2 regions of the Bradyrhizobium sp. UFLA05-109 genome follow, and region 1 is predicted to be linked to the other one. Evidence: predicted binding sites of a transcription regulator. Region 1 holds the regulator's gene; the other holds the start of a gene.
The links. The regulator HrcA, encoded in region 1, represses chaperone genes, less so after heat shock. The targets are predictions, from matches to a motif close to GTTAGCACTCNCNNNNNGNGAGTGCTAAC.
Positions count from the first base shown of each region.

Region 2: Q3C01_RS37120 (co-chaperone GroES) is a predicted target of HrcA. The motif match lies at 7,340-7,368, and genes of this name have one in related genera.

Region 1 covers NZ_JBBIAR010000007.1:74,355-85,316, forward strand. The annotation lists gene dnaJ (molecular chaperone DnaJ) at 78-1,211, opposite strand; gene dnaK (molecular chaperone DnaK) at 1,446-3,347, opposite strand; gene Q3C01_RS06730 (hypothetical protein) at 3,760-4,698, shown strand; gene pncA (bifunctional nicotinamidase/pyrazinamidase) at 4,787-5,509, shown strand; gene grpE (nucleotide exchange factor GrpE) at 5,584-6,198, opposite strand; gene hrcA (heat-inducible transcriptional repressor HrcA) at 6,298-7,386, opposite strand; gene rph (ribonuclease PH) at 7,568-8,281, shown strand; gene rdgB (RdgB/HAM1 family non-canonical purine NTP pyrophosphatase) at 8,292-8,927, shown strand; gene hemW (radical SAM family heme chaperone HemW) at 8,914-10,071, shown strand; gene Q3C01_RS06765 (penicillin-binding protein activator) at 10,223-10,962, opposite strand, start outside.
Region 2 covers NZ_JBBIAR010000075.1:11,219-22,180, forward strand. The annotation lists gene Q3C01_RS37095 (ABC transporter ATP-binding protein/permease) at 1-1,101, opposite strand, end outside; gene Q3C01_RS37100 (L-lactate permease) at 1,397-3,061, shown strand; gene Q3C01_RS37105 (META domain-containing protein) at 3,190-3,588, shown strand; gene Q3C01_RS37110 (hypothetical protein) at 3,692-4,903, opposite strand; gene groL (chaperonin GroEL) at 5,146-6,777, opposite strand; gene Q3C01_RS37120 (co-chaperone GroES) at 6,942-7,238, opposite strand; gene Q3C01_RS37125 (hypothetical protein) at 7,579-8,100, shown strand; gene Q3C01_RS37130 (protein phosphatase CheZ) at 8,265-9,038, opposite strand; gene Q3C01_RS37135 (L,D-transpeptidase) at 9,350-10,150, shown strand; gene Q3C01_RS37140 (DUF2076 domain-containing protein) at 10,222-10,962, opposite strand, start outside.

The sequences.
Region 1 (10,962 bases):
ACGGGACCGCGTCGCCGCGGCGTGTCAGAAAATGGTCATAAAGACGTATAGGCCGCGAACGATACGGTCAAGCCGAGTCAATTCGCCCGATTACCGAAGAAATCCTTGACCTTGGCGAAGAAGCCCGCGGATTCCGGCTGGGTCGCACCGGAGGAGAGTTTTTCGAACTCGGCCAGCAATTCCTGCTGCTTCTTGGTGAGATTTTGCGGCGTCTCGACGGCGACCTGGACGTACATGTCGCCCATCTGGCGCGAGCGCAGCACCGGCATGCCCTTTGATGCAATGCGGAATCGGCGGCCGGACTGGGTTCCGGCCGGAATCTTCACCTTGGACTTGCCCTTGTCGATGGTCGGCACCTCGAACTCGCCGCCAAGGGCCGCCGTGACCATCGAGATCGGTACACGACAATGCAGATCGGCACCATCGCGCTGGAAGAACTGGTGCTGGGACAGCGACAGGAAAATGTAGAGATCGCCGGACGGACCGCCGCGCACCCCTGCCTCGCCTTCGCCGGCGAGCCTGATCCGCGTGCCGTCCTCGACGCCCTGGGGGATATTGACCGACAGCGTCCGCTCGCGCGTGACGCGGCCTTGCCCGGCGCAGGACGGGCAGGCGTCCTCGATCATCTGGCCGCGGCCCTGGCAACCCGGGCATGTGCGCTCCAGCGTGAAGAAGCCCTGCGACTGCCGCACGCGGCCGGCGCCGGCGCAGGTCGAGCAGGTCTTCGGCTTGGTGCCGGCCTTGGCGCCGGTACCCGAGCAGGATTCGCAGGTGACGGAGACCGGGATCTCGATCTGCGCGGTCTTGCCACCAAAGGCTTCCTCGAGCGTGATCTCCATGTTGTAGCGCAGGTCGGCCCCGCGCTCGCGGCCGCCACGGCCGCGCTGTCCGGCCATGCCGAACAGGTCCTCGAAAATGTCGGAGAAGGAGGAGGCAAAGCCGGCGCCGAAACCGGCGCCACCGCCGCCGAAGCCGCCGCCCTGCTCGAAGGCCGCGTGGCCATAACGGTCATAGGCCGCGCGCTTGTCCTTGTCCTTCAGGACCTCATAGGCCTCGTTGATCTCCTTGAAGCGAACTTCGCTGCTGTCGTCCCCGGGATTGCGGTCGGGGTGGAATTTCATCGCGAGCTTGCGGAAGGACGATTTCAATACGGAATCGTCGGCGTCGCGTTCGACTTCGAGGGTTTCGTAGTAGCAGCGCTTGGTGGACATTGTGAGCTCGGTCGGTCGTTCAGGCCGGGACAAAACAGCGTCGCCACGCGACGATATGAGCACCCCCTCGCCTCACGGCAATGGGCTGCATGGCTGCATGCAGAATAGCGGCTGGGAGTTGATCGATGGTAACGGGGAAGCGCCCCGTCTGACCCGGCACGACGGCCTCCCCCTTGTCGGGGGAGGCGATCGCAGCATGGGTGCAAGCCGTCCGCATCATGACCCTCTAAGGGTTCAGGCGGACTTCTTGTTGGTCTTGTCGTCGTCGACCTCGGTGAACTCCGCGTCGACGACGTCGTCCTTGGCAGCATCCTTCTTGGCGTCGGCCTCGGCCTGCTGCTTGTACATGGCTTCGCCGAGCTTCATCGAAGCCTGGGCCAGCGTGTTGGTCTTGGCCTTGATCGCCTCGGCATCGTCGCCCTTCAGCGCTTCCTTGAGGTCGCTGACGGCATCCTCGATGGCGCGTCGCTCGGTCTCGGCGACCTTCGAACCGTGCTCGGCCAGCGCCTTCTCGGTGGAGTGCACCAGCGCGTCGGCGTGGTTCTTGGCGTCGACCGCCTCGCGGCGCTGCTTGTCGGCCGCGGCATTGGCCTCGGCGTCCTTGACCATCTTGTCGATGTCGGCTTCCGACAGGCCACCGGAGGCCTGGATGCGGATCTGCTGCTCCTTGCCGGTCGCCTTGTCCTTGGCGGACACGTTGACGATGCCGTTGGCGTCGATGTCGAAGGTCACCTCGATCTGCGGCATGCCGCGCGGGGCCGGCGGAATGCCCATCAGGTCGAACTGGCCGAGCATCTTGTTGTCGGCCGCCATCTCACGCTCGCCCTGGAAGACGCGGATCGTGACCGCGTTCTGGTTGTCCTCGGCGGTCGAGAACACCTGGCTCTTCTTGGTCGGGATCGTGGTGTTGCGGTCGATGATGCGGGTGAACACGCCGCCCAGCGTCTCGATGCCCAGCGACAGCGGGGTGACGTCGAGCAGCAGCACGTCCTTGACGTCGCCCTGAAGCACGCCGGCCTGGATCGCGGCGCCGATGGCGACGACTTCGTCGGGGTTGACGCCCTTGTGCGGTTCCTTGCCGAACAGCTGCTTCACGACTTCCTGGACCTTCGGCATGCGCGACATGCCGCCGACCAGAACGACTTCGCCGATCTCACCGGCGGTGACGCCGGCATCCTTCAGCGCCTTGCGGCAGGGCTCGACGGTCTTCTGGATGAGGTCATCGACCAGCGCCTCGAACTTGGCGCGGGTGAGCTTCATGGTCAGATGCTTCGGCCCGGTCTGGTCCGCCGTGATGAACGGCAGGTTGATCTCGGTCTGCGTCGTCGAGGACAGCTCGATCTTGGCCTTTTCAGCGGCTTCCTTCAGGCGCTGAAGCGCGAGCTTGTCGTTGCGCAGGTTGATGCCCTGCTCCTTCTGGAACTCGTCGGCCAGATAGCCAACGAGGCGCATGTCGAAATCCTCGCCGCCGAGGAAGGTGTCGCCGTTGGTCGACTTCACCTCGAACACGCCGTCGCCGATCTCGAGAATCGAAATATCGAACGTGCCGCCGCCGAGGTCGTACACGGCGATCGTGCCGGCCTTGGTCTTGTCCAGACCATAGGCGAGCGCGGCCGCGGTCGGCTCGTTGATGATGCGCAGCACTTCAAGGCCCGCGATCTTGCCGGCGTCCTTGGTCGCCTGGCGCTGGGCGTCGTTGAAGTAGGCGGGAACGGTGATGACGGCCTGGTCGACCTTCTGGCCGAGATGGGCTTCCGCGGTCTCCTTCATCTTCTGCAAGATGAACGCCGATACCTGCGAGGGCGAGTAGGTCTGGCCATCGGCCTCGACCCAGGCGTCGCCGTTGGAAGCCTTCACGATCTTGTACGGAACGAGCTTCTTGTCCTTCTCGACCATCGGGTCGTCGTAGCGGCGGCCAATGAGGCGCTTCACTGCGAAGAAGGTGCGCTCGGGATTGGTGACGGCCTGGCGCTTGGCGGGCTGGCCGACGAGGCGCTCACCGTCGTCCGTGACGGCGACGATCGAAGGCGTCGTGCGCATGCCTTCAGAATTCTCGATGACTTTGGCGTTCTTGCCATCCATTACGGCGACGCACGAATTCGTGGTGCCGAGGTCGATCCCAATGACCTTTCCCATGGTCCTGATATCCTTCTTTATTGCGGCAGGTTGGTTGGGCCCAGAAGGCACCCGATCCAAAACCCCCTAAGATCAAACATCCGCGATATTGCGATGGTTGAGGCTCATATAGGAGGGGGGGAGGGGCCCGCAAGGACCGAACGCAAGTTTCAGCCGCGAAAACATTGGGTTTTGGAAGATCATATCGGCCTTTCGGGCCCCTTGACGGTGAGGGTTTATTAACGGGTTCAGCCGTCAGCCGGACCATGCCCCGAAGGCACGTGCGTTACCCTGTTACGGCGCAGCCAAACCCGTTAAAAGTCCGGGCGACAAACTGTCCGGACGGCCGGACAGCCAGGGCCACGGCCCGCGCGACAAAGGGGCCCGACGTCCCACCATCGAACGGCCTCAATGTGGACCAAGTAGACTAGCCATGAAATTGATACGCCCCCTCGCCGCGCTTGCCGTTCTCATTGCCTCCGCCCTTCCGGCCTTCGCGGCCGATGCCGTTTTCCCGCCGGGCCAGCGCGTCGGCATGGTGCCGTTGATCGGCCTCTCCCAAGCCAAGACCTTTCCGGGCTTCGAGAGCGAGGACGGAGGCGTGAAGGTGCTGGTCACCGAGTTGCCGCCCGACGCCTATGGCGAGGTCACCAATGCCTTCAAGGCCAATCCCGGCGGCACCGGCGGCATCAAGCCGGACAAGATCGAGACGCCGGCCGGCCTTGCCTATTACACCGTCGAGACCGGCAAGGCCGGCACGGAAACGGTGAAGCGCTATTCGATGATCGTGCCGGGCACCGGCTTCTCCGGCTACGTCGCCGTGCAGATCCCGGAGAACGCCGCCAAGATCTACTCGGACGACGCGGTGCGCCAGATGTTCGCCACCGCGGTCACGCGCAAGGAGGTCCCGGTCGACGAGCAGCTCGCGCAGATGCCGTTCCGGATCACCGATCTCGCCGACTTCAAGAACGTCCGCATGCTGTCGCCGGGCGCCAGCATTGTGCTTGCCGACGGCAACGAGACCACGGGCTTCGAGCCCAAGCCGTACATGATCATTGGCCTGATCGGCGCAACGCCGCAGCAGCCGGATGATCGCGCCCGCTTCGCGCAGGAGGCGGCGATGCAGATCCCCGGCATGCGCGAGTCCAGAATCACCATGTCCGAGCCGATCCGCGTCAACGGCCAGCCGGCCATCGAAACCCGGCTCGACGGCGTCAGTGGCAAGGACAAGACCCAGGTTACGGTGGTGCAGTGGATCCGCTTCGGCGGCGGTACGTCGCTGCGCATCATCGCCAGCGCCCCGCGTGACCAGTGGTCGGAGGCGTTCACCCGCTTCCGCGCGGTGCGCGACGGCATCCAGCCCAAAGGCTGACCAAAGCCGGCCGCATTTTCGGGCTTTTGTTCGTACACAAATGGAACTACGCTTTCCTCCTTGGTTCATCCTGGAGGGAGGACGTACGATGCTGGATCGGCGCAAAGTACTCGCGGGCGTTTCCACTGTTGCTCTCGCGAGCCTCGTTTCAAGCAAGCTCTGGGCAGCGACGGCGATCAAGCCCGACGATGCCTCCGCGCTGCTCGTGATCGACGTGCAAAACTGCTTCCTGCCCGGCGGCAGCCTCGCCGTGAAGGAAGGCGAGCAGGTGGTGCCGGTGATCAACAAGATCGCAAAATCGTTCGCCAATGTCGTGATGACACAGGACTGGCACACGCCGGGGCACGTGTCGTTCGCCTCCGTTCACTCCGGCAAGAAGCCGTTCGAAACCATCGACCTGCCCTACGGCAAGCAGGTGCTGTGGCCCGACCATTGCGTGCAGGGCACCGACGGCGCCGCGCTGTCGAAGGACCTGTCGATCCCGCAGGCCGAGCTCATCATCCGCAAGGGCTTTCACAAGGACGTCGACAGCTACTCGGCTTTCCTGGAGGCCGACGGCAAGACATCGACTGGCCTCGCCGCCTACCTGAAGTCGCGCAAGATCAAGCGCGTGTTCGTCGCAGGGCTAGCGACCGATTTCTGCGTCGCCTGGACCGCGCTCGACGCGCGCAAGGCCGGCTTCGAGGTCTATGTGGTGGAAGACGCCTGCCGCGGCATCGACACGCAGGGCTCGCTGGCCAAGGCCTGGGCCGACATGGCCAAGGCCGGCGTGAAGCGGATCCAGTCTGCGGATATCGCAGCCACGGCGTAAGACCAGCAAGCTGTCATTCCGGGACAGCTCGGAGAGCCGAACCCGGAATGACGACACAGCTTTCAGAACACGGCTTACGCCGCGCCGTTCGACTCGTTGTTGTTGGCCGCCGCCGCGGCTTTCGCACCGCCCTTGGCAACGCCGACGAGAGCCGGGCGCAGCACGCGCTCGCCGATGGTGTAACCGGCCTGGACCACCTGAACCACGGTGCCCGACGGCACCGACGGATCGGGCACCTCGAACATCGCCTGCTGGAAATTCGGATCGAACTTCTGGCCCGAGGGGTCGAACTTCTTCACGCCGTGTTTTTCCAGCGCGTTGAGCAGCGAGCGCTCGGTGAGTTCCACGCCTTCGATCAGCGCGGTCAGGCCGGGATCGGCATTGGCACGTGCCTCGGCCGGCACCGCATCAAGCGCACGCTGGAGGTTGTCGGCGATATCGAGCACGTCGCGCGCAAAGCCGGTAATGCCGTACAGCCTGGCGTCGGCGACCTCCTTGGTGGTGCGCTTGCGCAGGTTTTCCATCTCGGCCAGCGTCCGCAGCATGCGGTCGCGCGCCTCAGCCGCTTCCTTCTGCAAGATCTCGACCGAACCGGGCTCCGGATCGTCGGGCATGATGTAGGGCTTCGACACCACGGGCTCGCCGGTCGGCGCAGTCGTGTCTTCGGGTTGCCGGTCTTGATCGGTCATCGGCTGCCTTCTCGAACTCGTCTCAAGGGATTTTTCTCGCCGGGATATCGTGCTTCGCAGCGCGAAAATCAAGCGCCCGTGATCAGGCGAAAACGGCCGTCAGCCCCCCAACAGGCGGCTGACGATGCGGGCGGCATAGTCCACGGTCGGGATCACGCGGGCATAATTCAGCCGCGTCGGCCCGATCACGCCCAAAACACCGACGATGTGCCCGGCGGCATCCCGATACGGCGAGATGATCGTCGAGGAGCCCGACAGCGAGAACAGCTTGTTCTCAGAGCCGATGAAGATGCGCACGCCCTCGGCGGTCTCGGCGCGCCCCAAGAGGTCGATCACGCCACGCTTGGTCTCGAGATCGTCGAACAGCAGCCGCACCCGCTCGAGATCCTCCAGCGCGTGCAGGTCTTCGAGCAGATTGGCGTGACCGCGCACGATGAGCTGCCGGTCCTCGTTCTCGCCACCCGACCAGCTCGCGATGCCGGCCGCGATCACCTTCTGGGTGAGCTGGTCGAGCTCGGCGCGGGCCTGCCCGAGCGCCGTTTCCAGCTCGAGCCGCGCCTCGGCGAGGGTCCGGCCGCGGATGCGTGCATTGAGGAAGTTGGAAGCCTCCGTCAGCGCCGAGGAGGGAACTCCAAGCGGTAGCGTCAGCACGCGGTTCTCGACCTGGCCGTCCTCGCCGACCAGAATCACCAGCGCCCGCTCGGGTTCCAGGCGGACGAATTCGATATGCTTCAGTCGCGCATTGGACTTCGGCGTCAACACCACGGCTGCGGCCCGGGTGAGGCCAGACAGCCGCGTCAGCGCCTCCTCCAGCGCCGCCTCGACCGATTGGGCGTGGCCGACATTGGTAAGCTGGCTCTGGATCGATTGTCGCTCGGCCTCGTTGAGTTCCCCGACCTGCATCAGCGCGTCGACGAAGAAGCGCAGGCCGAGTTCCGTCGGCAGCCGGCCGGCGGAGGTGTGCGGGGCGTAGATTAGGCCGAGCTGTTCCAGATCGGCCATGACGTTGCGCACCGAGGCCGGCGATAGCGGCAGCGCGATCAGGCGGGAGATATTGCGCGAGCCGACCGGCTCGCCGGTCGCCAGATAGCTCTCGACGATTTGACGAAAGATGTCGCGAGAGCGCTCGTTGAGCTGGGCGAGGCCCGCGCGCGGCGCGATCAGATGAATCGGATCGTGATGGGCCACAGACGGTAACTCCTCTCAGATGCACATAATTTGTCCATCCGGAGGGCCCGTGACAAGCGCGTCTTTGGCCAAATGGGGGCGACGTTCCGACGCCACGGGGGAAAAGCCCTTGCCGGGCCCCCTTCCCCCTCCTACAAGCACCGCGAACAGCCTTTTCCCTGCGAGTTTTGGAGGATTTCCCATGCGGCCAAGCCGCCGTGCGCCCGACGAATTGCGCCCCGTGACGCTGGAGCGCGGCGTGGTCAAATATGCGGAAGGCTCGTGCCTCGTAAAATTCGGCGACACCCATGTGCTGGTCACCGCTACGCTGGAAGACCGCCTGCCGCCATGGCTCAAGGGCCAGGGCCGCGGCTGGGTCACCGCCGAATACGGCATGCTCCCGCGCGCGACCTCGGAACGCACCCGTCGCGAGGCTTCCGCCGGCAAGCAGAGCGGCCGCACCGTGGAGATCCAGCGCCTGATCGGCCGCTCGCTTCGCACCATCGTCGATCTCGAAGCGCTCGGCGAGCGCCAGATCACGGTCGATTGCGACGTGCTCCAGGCCGACGGTGGCACGCGCACGGCCTCGATCACGGGGGCCTGGGTCGCGCTGGCCGACTGTGTCAACTGGATGAAGACGCGCAACATGATCAAGGCGAACGTGCTGCGCGACAACGTCGCCGCGATCTCCTGCGGCATCTATAACGGCACGGCGGTGCTCGACCTCGATTATGCCGAGGATTCCGAGGCCGAGACCGACGCCAATTTCGTCATGACGGGCGATGGCCGCATCATCGAGGTCCAGGGAACGGCGGAACGCGAGCCGTTCACGCAGGAGGAATTCCTGTCGCTGATGGCGCTGGCCCGCAAGGGTGTCGCGCGTCTCGTGGACTTGCAGAAAATGGCGGTGGCGTAGTCAATAGGCCATGCACCGGCGAATCACAGGCAAGCTCATCATCGCGACCCATAATCCCGGCAAGCTTGCCGAGATGCGGGAGCTGCTGGCGCCGCACGGCGTCGAGGCAGTCTCGGCCGGCGAGCTTGGCCTCGACGAGCCTGAAGAAACCGGCAACGACTTTCGCAGCAATGCCGCGATCAAGGCCATCGCCGCTGCGAAGGCCATGAGACTTCCGGCGTTCGCCGATGATTCCGGCATCGTGGTCGACGCGCTCGACGGCGCGCCGGGAATTTACAGTGCGCGCTGGGCGGGCTCCGACAAGGATTTTGCCGCGGCGATGGCGCAGATCGAGCGCCTGTTGAGGGAGCGCGGCGCCATCACGCCGGACCAGCGCAAAGCGCATTTCGTCTCCGCACTCTGCGTTGCCTGGCCCGATGATCATCTCGAGGAGGTCGAGGCGCGCGTCGACGGCACGCTGGTCTGGCCGCCGCGCGGCACCGCCGGCTTCGGCTACGACCCGATGTTCCTGCCCGACGGCCACACGCGCACCTTTGGCGAGATGGAAAGCATCGAGAAGCACGGCCTGCCGCCGTTGGGCCTTGGCCTGTCGCACCGTGCCCGCGCCTTCGTGAAACTTGCGGAGATCTGCCTTGAGCCGCGCTGACAGGGGCGCCTTCGGCGTCTACGTGCACTGGCCGTTCTGCCTGTCGAAGTGTCCCTATTGCGACTTCAACAGCCACGTCCGCCACGCCGCGATCGACGAGATGCGCTTTGCCCGCGCCTTCGCGCGCGAGATCGAGACCACGGCCAAGCGCGCGCCCGGCCGCGAGGTCACCTCGATCTTCCTCGGCGGCGGCACGCCATCCCTGATGCAGCCTGCGACCGTCGGCGCCGTGTTAGAGGCGATCGGCAAGCACTGGCGCGTCGCCGATGACGTCGAGGTCACGCTGGAAGCCAACCCGACCAGCGTCGAGGCCACGCGCTTTGCCGGCTATCGCGCCGCCGGCGTCAACCGCGTCTCGCTCGGTGTGCAGGCGCTCGACGATGTCTCGCTGAAGATGCTCGGGCGCCTGCACAGCGCGCGCGAGGCGCTCGATGCGGTTGCCATCGCGCGGCGTTCGTTCGAGCGCTACTCGTTCGACCTGATATATGCCCGCCCGGATCAGACTCCGGCGATGTGGGAGAATGAACTCCGCCGCGCCATCGATGAAGCCGCCGAGCATTTGTCGCTCTACCAGCTCACGATCGAGGAAGGTACGCCGTTCTTCGGCCTGCACCAGGCCGGCAAGCTGAAAACGCCGGACGAAGCGGTCGCGCGCGCGCTCTATGACGTCACGCAGGAGACCTGCGACAAGCTCGGCCTGCCCGCCTACGAGATTTCGAATCACGCACGCCGCGGCGCCGAGTGCCGGCACAATCTGGTCTACTGGCGCGGCGAGGAATATGCCGGCATCGGTCCCGGCGCGCATGGCCGGCTCGACATCGACGGCATCAGGCACGCGACCGCCACCGAGAAGCGTCCCGAGGCCTGGCTGATGCGGGTCGAGACCAACGGCGACGGTGTCGTCACCGACGAACTCCTCAACAGCGAGGAGCGCGCCGACGAATTCTTGCTGATGGGATTGCGCCTCGCCGAAGGCATCGACCCCAAGCGCTACGCCGCGCTCGCCGGCCGCCCGCTCGATCCCCGCCGCATCGCGCTCCTGCGCGAGGAAGGCGCGATCACAGTCGACACGACGGGCCGCCTGCGCGTCACCAGCAGCGGATTTCCGGTGCTGGATGCGGTGGTCGCGGATCTCGCGGCATAGCCAACTGCCGTAGGGTGGGCAAAGCGACTTGTCCGCCGTAGCTCGAAGAGCGAAGGCGGAAGCGTGCCCACCTCTTCTGACGCAATCGTGGAGAGATGGTGGGCACGGCGCGAAGAGCACCTTTGCCCCCCTACGGCAGCCTCACTTGCTGCTAAGCCCCAAAGCTCTTCGGCGAGCCCGCGACCGCGACGCCGCCGCCGGTCGTCACCTTCATCACCGCAAGTCCCCGCTCATTGGTGCCGTCGGCGCGGAAACGGAACAGGCCGTCGATGCCGGCGAAGCCAGACGGGTTGGTCAGCACGTCCTGTGAGAAGCGCGTGGTGCCTTGTGTGCGCGCGAGCGCTGCGACGAGCGCCACTGCGTCATAGGCGAGCGTCGCCGTGCGCACCGGTTCGGCGCCATATTTCGTGCGGTAGCGGCCGGCGAAGGCGCGAAAGCCTGCCGGGTCCGGCGCGGCATAGAGACCACCCTGCAGCGCCTGGCTCGCATAGACGCGCGGGTTGTCCCACAGGCCGGTGCCGAGCAACTGGATGTTGCGCAAGTTGGCGCCCGCAGCGGTCAGCGCATCGGCCACCGCGACGACGGAATCGCCGTCATCGGCAATGAACAGCGCGTCCGCGCTGCCGAGCGCCTGCGCGACGTTGCGCGCCGGCGTGGCGCGATCGCCGCCGAATTTCTCGAACGCAACCACGCGTCCACCCCGCCGCGGCACCGCCGCCTTGAAGGCTGCCTCCACCACATTGCCATAGGCATTCTCCGGCAGCAGCGCCGCGAAGGAGCGCTTCCCGATGCTGGCGGAATATTCGACGATGCGGTTGACGTCCGATTCGGGCAGAAAGCTCAACAGGAAGACGCCGCGGCCGGCGATGCTGGCATCGGTCGAGAACGCCA
Region 2 (10,962 bases), on a different contig from region 1:
GCTGCCCGTGGACGACGTCACGCCGATGGTCGGCTCATGCGCGGGAAGATTGGCGGCCGAGCTGACCGACATCTCGAAGCCGTCGAGACGGGCGACAACCGCGCGCCATTCGGCGAGCGATCGGTAAGTGGTTACGAAGAACGACAGCGCCCGCTGCACGCTGCCGAACGCTGAGCCGGTCTGCATCATGTCGCCGAGCTGGATCTTCTTGGCGAAGTAAGCCGGCGCCACCAGCACATAGGGGAAGATCACGGCGGCCTGCTGATAGCTCGCCGTGAACGCGGTCAGGCGCTTGGTGCGGCTCATAATGCCGTACCAATTGCCGATCACGAAGCTGAAGCGGTGCAGCAGGCGTCCGCGCTCGGCGCTCTCGCCCTTCAGCAGCGCAATCTGCTCGGAATTCTCGCGCACCCGCACCAGGTTGAAGCGGAAGTCGGCTTCATAGCGCTGCTGCTCGAAATTGAGATTGACCAGCGGCACGCCGATCCAGTGCGTCAGGGCGGTGCCGAGGATCGCATAGATCAGGGCGCCCCAGCACAGGTAGCCGGGAATCACGAAATCGGTGCCGAAGAGATGCAGGGGGGCGGCGTTGGACAGGCCCCAAAGAATGATCACGAAGGAGAACAGCGTCACGATCGAGGAGAGCAGGCCGACGCCGATGCTGAGCGTCTGCTCGACGAAATTCTTGACGTCGTCGGTGATGCGCTGGTCCGGATTGTCGGCGGCGTCGCCCGTGAGTTGCATGCGGTAGTGCGTGGCGTCATCGAGCCATTCGCCGAGATAGTGCCGCGTCAGCCATTGCCGCCAGCGGATCTGGAGCCACTGGTTGAGATAGAGCTGATAGACCGCGAGCGCGACGAAGGCCGAGGCAAGGCCGACGAAGATCCAGATCTCGCGCACGAAGCTGTCCAGATCATACGCCTGGAGCGCACTGTAGAAGCGGTTCTGCCACTGGTTCACGAGCACGTCGATCGCGACCAGCGTGAGCTCGATCGCGATCACTGCGGCGAGCAGGCCGCGGCCGGCCCATTTGTCCTCGGACCGGAAGTAGGGCATGGCGATTCGCCAAACGGTCGCGAGCGTCGCGCGGATGTTCTTCACAGATAGGGGTCTCCTGCGGGGTGGGCGTAAGCGCCTGATGCAACGGCGCAAATAAGCGCGCTTAGACTAAAGTTGCAAATCCGGCGATTTGCGTTGTCCGGGCCGACAACCCTAGCATGGGCATAACGGCGCGGGGTGGGGGGCCTCCGGGACTTCGCGAGCTTGTGAGCGGACTGGAACCGCCACATTCGCGACATGACCGCTTCAGGCTCAAGGACTATCGGAACCCACGTCAAGCAGGTTCGGCTGTCCACGCTGGCCGCCCTGCCGCACTAATGCGTGGGGGAGGTAGAGCATGTGGAATCAAATTTATAACCCGCTGAACAATGCGGCGTTGTCGACCATCGCGGCGGCCGTTCCGGTGGTCTCGCTGTTGATCATGATCGCAAGCGGGCGCGTCAAAGCGCATATCGCGGCCGTGATCGCCGTCATCATCACCAACCTGATCACGATCGTCATCTTCACCATGCCGGTGAACATGTCGATCCGGGCCTCCGTGCTCGGCATCGTCACCGGCTTCTTTCCGATCGGATGGATCGTCCTCAACGTCATCTTTCTCTACCAGGTGACGGTCACGACCGGGCGCTTCGAGCTGTTGAAGCGTGCGGTCGGCGGCGTTACCGAGGACCGGCGCCTGCAACTGCTGCTGGTGGCGTTCTCGTTTGGCGCCTTCTTCGAAGGCGCTTCGGGCTTCGGCACGCCCGTCGCGATCACCGGCGCTGTGCTGATCGGTCTCGGCTTTTCGCCGCTCGCCGCGTCCGGCCTGTCGCTGATCGCCAACACCGCGCCCGTCGCCTACGGCGCGCTCGGCACGCCGATCCAGGGCCTTGCCTCCGTCACCGGGCTCGATCCCTACATCTTGGGCGCGATGGTCGGACGGCAATTGCCATTCTTCTCGCTGATCGTGCCGTTTTGGGTGGTGTGGGCGTTCGCGGGCTGGCGCGCCATGAAGGATGTCTGGCCGGCGATCCTGGTCACCGGCGTGTGCTTCGCAATCCCGCAATTCGTGATCTCCAACTACATCAATCCCTGGATCGTCGACATCGGGGCGTCGCTGATCTCGATGGGCGCGCTGATTCTGTTCCTGAAGGTGTGGCAGCCGAAGCAGCTCTGGCTGTCGCCGGCGCTGCGCGGCCGCGATGAATCGGTGTCGGAAATGGGCAAGACCGCACCGCTCGACAAGACGCCGCTCACGCAGGCCGAACTGTGGAGCGCGCTGTTGCCGTGGATCATCGTCTGCATCGTGATGCTGATCTGGGGCAGCGGATGGTTCAAGTCCTGGGCGGATTCGTTGTTCGTCTGGAAGTTTCCCGTTCCTGAACTCGACAAGATGATCAACAAGATGCCGCCGGTTGCGGCGGGCCCCACGCCAGAAGGCGCCGTGTTCAACTTCACCTATCTGTCCTTCACCGGCACGGGCATGCTGATCGCGGCGATCATCTCGGGCTTCCTGATGGGGGTCGGGCCGGGGCGGCTGCTGGTCGAGTATGGCCGCACCATCCGCCTCTGCGCGATCTCGCTGATCACGATCTCGGCGATGCTCGCGATCGGTACGCTGACCCGCCTCTCCGGCGTCGACGCCACGCTCGGTCTCGCCTTTGCGGCGACCGGCGTGCTCTATCCCTTCTTCGGCACGCTGCTCGGCTGGTTGGGCGTGGCGCTGACGGGATCGGATACCGCATCGAACATCCTGTTCGGCAACCTCCAGAAGATCACGTCGCAACAGATCGGCCTGTCGCCGATCCTGATGGCGGCGGCAAACTCCTCCGGCGGCGTGATGGGCAAGATGATCGACGCGCAGTCGATCGTGGTCGCCTCGACCGCCACGCGGTGGTACGGCCACGAGGGCACGATCCTGCGCTTCGTGTTCTGGCACTCGATCGTGCTGGCCTGCCTGGTCGGCGTGCTGGTGACGCTCCAGGCCTATGTCTGGCCGTTCACGGAGCTGGTGCTGAAGTAGCGCCACGCATTCTCAACGAAATCCCCGCGGGAAGGGTCCTGCGGGGATTTTGCGTGCGCGGCGAAGCTTCTCAACGTCGTCCCCGTCTTATAGAAGGTGCGGCGGTTCAAGGATGGTCGAGAGGTCTCATGGTTTCGGTCAAGCAGATGGTGTGCGCGGCTGCCGCGGTGGTGCTGATGGCGGGCGCGGCCCATGCCGAGGACGGCTTTCCCTTCGGGACCGAGATGACGCTTGAGGCTCTGCCGCAGCCCGGCTCGAAGCGCATTCCCAACATCGAGATCGGCGACAATGGCGAGGTGGTGCTGGAGCTCTGGTGCAAGGGCGGCAAGGGCCAGTTCTCGGTCGCCGGCAACACCGTGATCTTCGTCCCGGGCCAGATCCAGGACCGTTCCTGTCCGCCGGCCAAGGCGCAGGCCGATGACGACCTCGTCGCAGCGCTCGCAAGCGTTGAGACCTGGAAGCGCCAGGGCGAATTTCTCACGCTGATCGGCCCGAAGCCGCTGCGCTTCCGGATGAACGGGAATTGACGGTTACGTCATTCCGGGGCGCGCGAAGCGCGAACCCGGAATCTGGAGATTGTTGCACGAGATTCCGGGTTCGACGCTCGCGCGTCGCCCCGGAATGACTTCGTCATTTCCACACCGACTTGTCGGCGTCCCAGCGCTGGCCCTTCAGCTCCTTCGCCAGCGCCTCGATCGCGCCGTTGTCGTCGGTCTGATCGCCCTCTTCATCGGCGCTCGATTCATCCGACAGATTGAGCTTGGCGCCGGTGCTCTCGTCGGCCGTGCTGATCGCGGGGCTGCCGACCCAGAGCAGGAGGCGGTCGCTGTTGCCCGGCTTGTCGGCCGAGACGAGGCCCGCGACCTCGATCGTGTCGGTGAGCTCGAGCGCCGGGAAATCCTGGTTCGGCCGCTTCAAGACGACCTTGAGCTTGCCGGTGACGGGGTTGAAGCTTTGCGAGACGGTTTTTGCCGCCAGCGTCCGCGCCAGCACGTTCGCGACGGTGCCGGCGAGCCGGTCCCGGCTGATCTTGTCGCCGTCGCGCCAGTCGGCCGCAGAGAAGCGGATGGTGCGGTCCATCTCCATCATGCCGGCGGTCCAGCCGGCCGCGGTGACGCCCGGCATCGCCTTGAACTTGGCGAGCAGCGCAGCTGCCCGCTCCGGGTCGACCGACATGTTGATGGTCTGCTCGCCGGCGCGCAGCGCGTCGCAGCCGACCGACAGGCTTGCCAGCGTCACCTCGACGCCCTGGCCTTTCAGGCTCTTCAGGAAATCGGTCGCGGCCTCCAACTTGACCTTGACCGCGATCGCCTCCGGCGAGACCTCGGTGAAGTCCTTCGGCTGCGGCGTGATGCCATCATCCGAGGTCTGGTTGTCCAGAAACTCCTTCTCGCTGAGGTCGGAATTGTCGGGCGAGGCGACCTCGGTCACGTTGCCGCCGATCGAAATCTGGCCGCGGAACTCGACGGTATCGCTGGTCTGCTTGCGCGTCAGCTTGACGGTCACCGGTGCCTTGTCGCCGAGGCTCTGCGTCGTGCCCGACAGGAGCTGGCCGGCGACGGTGAGGTTGACGACGAAGCGGTCCTTGCGGTCGGAATTTTTCGCGGCGGGATAGCAGACGTCGAGCACGGCCGAGGTGACCGTCTTGCCCTGGCGGGTCTCCTTCAGGATGACGTCGGCATTGCCGTCCATCAGCCCGTCGATCGAGGTGAAGTAGCGTGTCTCGGTTCCGCCGGGCGCGGCCGCCTTGGGCGACAATTTCATCTGGGCGGAGGCGACGTCGGGCGCAACCGCAACCAAAACCGCCAAAAAGCCTATCGAGCAGAACGAAAGCGCGCGCATCGACGAAATCCTCAGAGATGGAGCATGATCCGGAAAAGTGTGAAGCGGTTCTCCGAAAAGTCATGCTCGAACAATAGCCCAAAGCGCGATGACGATTCATCCCGATCCGATCGCGCTTTGGAATCGGCGCCACCGTAGTGGGTTTTGGCCGGCGGTTGAATCGGAAAGCGCCGGTAATGGTCGGCAAAAAAGAAGGCCGCCCGGAGGCGGCCTTCGCGTGATTTTTGGTTGGTTGCGACGGCTCAGAAGCCCATGCCGCCGCCGCCGGCCGGCATCGCCGGAGCTGCTTCCTTCTTCGGCAGCTCAGCGACCATGGCCTCAGTGGTCACCAGCAGGCCGGCCACGGAAGAGGCGTCCTGGAGCGCGGTGCGCACCACCTTGGCGGGGTCGATGATGCCCTTCTCGACGAGGTCGACATACTGCTCGGTCTGGGCGTCGAAGCCGAAGGTCTCGGACTTGTTCTCCAGGATCTTGCCGACGACGACCGAGCCTTCGAGGCCGGCGTTCTCGGAGATCTGGCGGACAGGGGCTTCCAGCGCCTTCAGCACGATGTTGATGCCCGCCTGCACGTCGGCATTGGCGTTGGTGAGACGGCCCACCGCCTTCTTGGCGCGGAGCAGCGCGACGCCGCCGCCGGGGACGATGCCTTCCTGCACGGCTGCGCGGGTGGCGTTGAGCGCGTCCTCGACGCGGTCCTTCTTCTCCTTGACCTCGATCTCGGTCGCGCCGCCGACGCGGATCACCGCGACGCCGCCGGCGAGCTTGGCCAGACGCTCCTGGAGTTTCTCACGGTCGTAGTCCGAGGTGGTCTCCTCGATCTGGGCCTTGATCTGGCCGACGCGGGCCTCGATGTCCGGCTTCTTGCCGGCACCGTTGACGATCGTGGTGTTCTCCTTGTCGATCACGACCTTCTTGGCGCGACCGAGCATCTTCACCGTGACGTTCTCGAGCTTGATGCCGAGCTCTTCGGAGATCAGCTGGCCGCCGGTGAGGATCGCGATGTCCTCGAGCATGGCCTTGCGGCGGTCGCCGAAGCCCGGCGCCTTGACGGCCGCGACCTTGAGGCCGCCGCGCAGACGGTTGACGACCAGGGTGGCGAGCGCCTCGCCCTCGACGTCCTCGGCGATGATGACGAGCGGCTTGCCGGACTGCACCACGGCTTCCAGCACCGGCAGCATGGCCTGCAGGCCCGACAGCTTCTTCTCGTGCAGGAGGATGTAGGCGTCCTCGAGCTCGGCGGTCATCTTCTCGGCGTTGGTGACGAAGTACGGCGAGAGATAGCCGCGGTCGAACTTCATGCCCTCGACGATGTCGACTTCGGTGTCCAGCGACTTGTTCTCCTCGACGGTGATGACACCCTCGTTGCCGACCTTCTGCATCGCCTGCGCGATCATCTTGCCGATGGCGGAGTCGCCGTTGGCCGAGATGGTGCCGACCTGGGCGACCTCGGAGGAGGCGGCGACGGGCTTTGCGCGCTTCTCGATGTCCTTGATCACAGCCGCAACCGCGGTGTCGATGCCGCGCTTGAGGTCCATCGGGTTCATGCCGGCGGCAACGGCCTTGGCGCCTTCGCGCACGATGGCCTGGGCCAGCACGGTCGCGGTGGTGGTTCCGTCGCCGGCGAGGTCGTTGGTCTTGGAGGCGACCTCACGGACCATCTGGGCGCCCATATTCTCGAACTTGTCCTCGAGCTCGATCTCCTTGGCGACGGTGACGCCGTCCTTGGTGATACGGGGCGCGCCGAAGCTCTTCTCGATGACGACGTTGCGGCCCTTCGGACCGAGCGTCACCTTGACGGCGTTGGCGAGAATGTCGACGCCGCGCAGCATGCGTTCGCGCGCGTCTCCGGAAAACTTGACGTCTTTGGCAGCCATTTCTTGCTCCTGAAAACTGAACTGGATGGGCGCCGCACTTTTCCGTCGTCATTGCCGGGTGGAGGTCCGGCAATCCATCCTCTTAACGAGAAATGATGGATGCCCGGGTCAGGCCCGGGCATGGCAATGGCGCGTGCGGCGGGGTTTGAAGGGACGTCGTGGCCTTAGGCCAGGACGCCCATGATGTCCGACTCCTTCATGATCAGGAGATCTTCATTGTCGATCTTGACCTCGGTGCCCGACCACTTGCCGAACAGCACGCGGTCGCCGACCTTGAGGTCGATCGGGATCAGCTTACCCGCCTCGTCCCGGCCGCCGGGGCCGACGGCGACGATTTCGCCCTGGGACGGCTTCTCCTTGGCGGTGTCGGGAATGATGATGCCACCCTTGGACTTTTCCTCGGCATCGATACGTTTGACCACGACACGGTCATGCAGCGGACGAAATTTGGACTTAGCCATGACGTTTCCCTTTGGAGGCTCGCTTCGGAAGCGGCGGAAGTAGTGAGGGGCCTGCGCCCCCGTCCGACCTCCGGATCGAATGCCAGGATCGAACGGCGCGCTTTAGCAATCGGGCTTCCCGAGTGCTAATAGTGCGCCCGGAAATATGGCTTGGCCGCGATCCTGTCAAGCAAAGGTGGTTAAGCCAATGGTGAGACGGATATAGGATGTTGACGATCGAAACGAATTGGGGACGCTGTCGTATTCTACGACGTCATTGCCCCGACAGCGGTTTTGCGCTTGGCTGCAGGAGGGGGCTGCCAGGCTCGTGTTTGGGGGGCGCTTTGCTCGGGGGAATGCCATGATCAGTTCAGCTCACGCGCGGACGGTTGCGAAGCTGGGCGCCGCCGCAGCCTTGGCGCTGCTGCTGGGTGCATGTGGCGGTGGCATGAGCCTGCCGTCGTTCTCGTCGTCCTCGCCGCCGCCGGAGGCCGAGCCCGGCACCGGGCCGGAAATGCCGGCCTCGATCCGCGCCGACGAGATCGTCGGCCGCTGGGGCCTTGCCTCGTTCCAGAACCCGGCCGACCGCGCCCGCACCGAGGCTGCGGCCCGTGCGCAGTGCAAGAATCCCTACGTGATCGGCGCCGGTTCGAGCGGCGGTGTGATCATGCACCTGGCCGACCAGGCGACGCCGCAAGAGCTGCGGCTGAAGGGGTCACCGAGCGGCAAGAACTATATCGGACCGCCCGGCCCGACCCCCGGCGAGCAGGACCGCGAGATCGTCTCCTTCGATGGCCGCGTCATGGTCACCCGCTTCATCGACAAGGACGCCGCCACCCGCTACGGCAACATGGTTTACGTCCGCTGCGCGCCGCGGGCGTGATCTTCTCTCCGTCATTCCGGGGCGATGCGAAGCATCGAACCCGGAATCTCGAGCTTCCGGGTTCACGCTGCGCGTGCCCCGGAATGACAGCGTGAGATAGAACCCCAAAACAAAAAAGCGCCGGCCCAAGGCCGGCGTTTTGTTTCTCTTCGTGTCCCGTCCGGTCAGTCGAACAGGGCGTCGATGTCGTCCTGCGAGGCGTGACCGACGTCACCGGCGAGCTTCGGGCCGTTGAGCAGCTTGGCGTCTTCGTCGCGGGTGTCGACGATCGGCGGCGCGTGGGCCTTGATCGCGTCGACGCCGCCCCAGATATCCATCATCGCATTGATGTGCTGCTCGATGAACTTCATCGTGCCCATCACCTTGTTGATGCGCTGCCCGGTCAAATCCTGGAAGTTGCAGGCCTCGAAGATCGAGATGACGCGTTCCTGGATGTCGTCGGCGAGCCGCTTCTGCTGGTCCACCGAATCCACCTTGGAGAGTGCGCTGGCGGCCTGGTCGATCGACTCGGCCGCTTCGAGGATCTGCTGGGTCGCCTGCTCGGTGCCGCCGACGACAGCGCCGAGCTCGCCATTGACCTTGGCCATCTCTTCGCCGTTGAAGCTCTTGCCGTGCAGCACCGCGATCTCGCGCTTGGTGCGGCTGATGGCATCGTGGATGAGGTCGAGTTCAACCTTCAGCTTCTCGCATTGTTCGATCTGGGCGCGGTAGGTCTCCAGCATCGCGCGCGCGTCGGCGACTTCCTGCGCCATGACGGTTTCGCTCGGCGGGAGCGGGGCGTGCCCCGCGTGGCTGTTACGCGCCATTTGCGCGCGGATCGCGCGCAGCTCGGCCATGATCTCGCTGTGCATCGGAGCAGCCTCGTCAATCATCTCCGGACTGGGCATCTCGCCGACGATTGCTTCCTCGACGCGAAAACGTTTGCGGTGAACAGCCATATTGGAACTCCCCCCACCTCACTCACGCGGCCTTTGTAGACAGAAGGGATTTAACACGACGTTCACGGCGGGAACCGCTTTGCGATCGCTCGCAATTCGCGCACACACCAGCGATTAACCATGCATATCGGCCGTTCACCGAAAATAAACGCTAGCGGACAAAAGGCGCTGATGTTCGCGACGTGGTGAATCATAACGCCGTTTCCGTTTACCAAACCAAACGGCTTTTGATTTTAAGTGGCCGCATCGCGAAGGGCAGGTCTGCGCCCGTCGCGATGAACGCACCAGACGAAACAGTACAGAGTACGTCGATGTTCAAGAAAATGTCTGTCGCGCTGCTCGGCAGCGCATGCACCTTTGTCGCCGGGATCGATCGCGCCGCCGCATTCGACAACACCGTGCCATCCGATCCGCCCCCCGTGCTTTATCAGCCGCAGGCGCCGCCGCAGCCGGTGCGCGTCGCCTCCAATGCCAACATGGGCGGCGGCTTCATCGAATTCCTGTTCGGCGGCGAGGAGCGTGGCCAGCGCTATTATCCGCAGCAGCAGCCGACGTATCAGCAGCAGCCGGCCTATTACGACCAGCGCAATTTGCCGCCGATGGGCGAGCCGCAGATGCAAGGTATGGTGCCGCAGCAGGATGCAGCCGATCCGCGCTTGCGTCCGTTTGATCCGAAGTTCGAAAAACAGCTCGTCGCGTACGAGGGGAGGGAAGGCGCCGGCACCATCGTCGTCGATACGCCCAACAAGTTCCTCTATCTCGTCGAAGGCAATGGCAAGGCGCTGCGCTACGGCATCGGGGTCGGCCGTCCGGGCTTCACCTGGTCCGGCGTGAAGGCGATCACGGCCAAGCGCGAATGGCCGGATTGGACGCCGCCGGCGGAAATGATTGCGCGCCGTCCAGATCTGCCGCGGCACATGGAAGGCGGCCCTGAAAACCCGCTCGGCGCGCGCGCGATGTATCTGGGCTCTTCGCTCTATCGCATCCACGGCTCCAACGAGCCCTGGACCATCGGCACAAACGTCTCCTCCGGCTGCATCCGTATGCGGAACGAGGACGTCATCGACCTCTACGGCCGCGTCAATGTCGGCACCAGGGTCGTGGTGATGTGAACGCGGCGAAAGCGGCGAAACGAGAACGGCCGCCGGAAGGGCGGCCGTTTTGCATTTAAGGGTGATGCTGCTTACGCGTAATCGCTGCCGCCGTCGTCGCCGCCGCCGAAATCGCTGTCGTCGGCCATGTCGACGTTGTCGGCATCGTCATAGTCCTGCTGATCGTCGTTCCCATCGTTCGACGCCTGGTCGAGGAAGCCCTGGTGGGAATCATCGCGGCCGCGGTTGGAGCCGATGTCGTTGACGCCGGCATCGCGCGCGAGCGAGCCGCCAGACTGGTCATTGCTGCCACCCCACGGGCTGCCGCCACCCCCGCGCTCCTCAATGATCGTGGTGTCGCCAAAAGCCTGATGCGAGCCGCCCATCCCGCCCATCATGTTGCGGATGCCGGAGAGCAGCATCGATCCACCGACGACGCCAGCCGCGGCGGCTGCCGCGGTGCCAAGGAAAGAGCCGCCGCCACCGCCGATGGGCGGGGCGCCATAACCCTGCTGCTGTGCGTAAGGCGGCGGCTGGCCATAGCCGGGCGGCTGCGCCTGCTGCATCGCCTGGCCGGAGTTCCAGACCGGCCGCTGCTCGCGCGGCGGCACGTTCGGGACCGAGCCGCGCGATTGGCCGCCGCCGAAAAGGGTATCGCGCATGGAATCCAGGAAGCCGCCAGATTGCGCCTGCTCCGGCGCGTGGGCTGCCTCCAGTTCCTGGATGCGGGCATTGGCGCGCTTCAGCGCCTCGTCCTGCAGCAGCACGGTCTGCACCAGCGCGTACATGGCGTTGGGCGCCTTGTTCAGGCCGTCATTGATGGCGGCGATCGC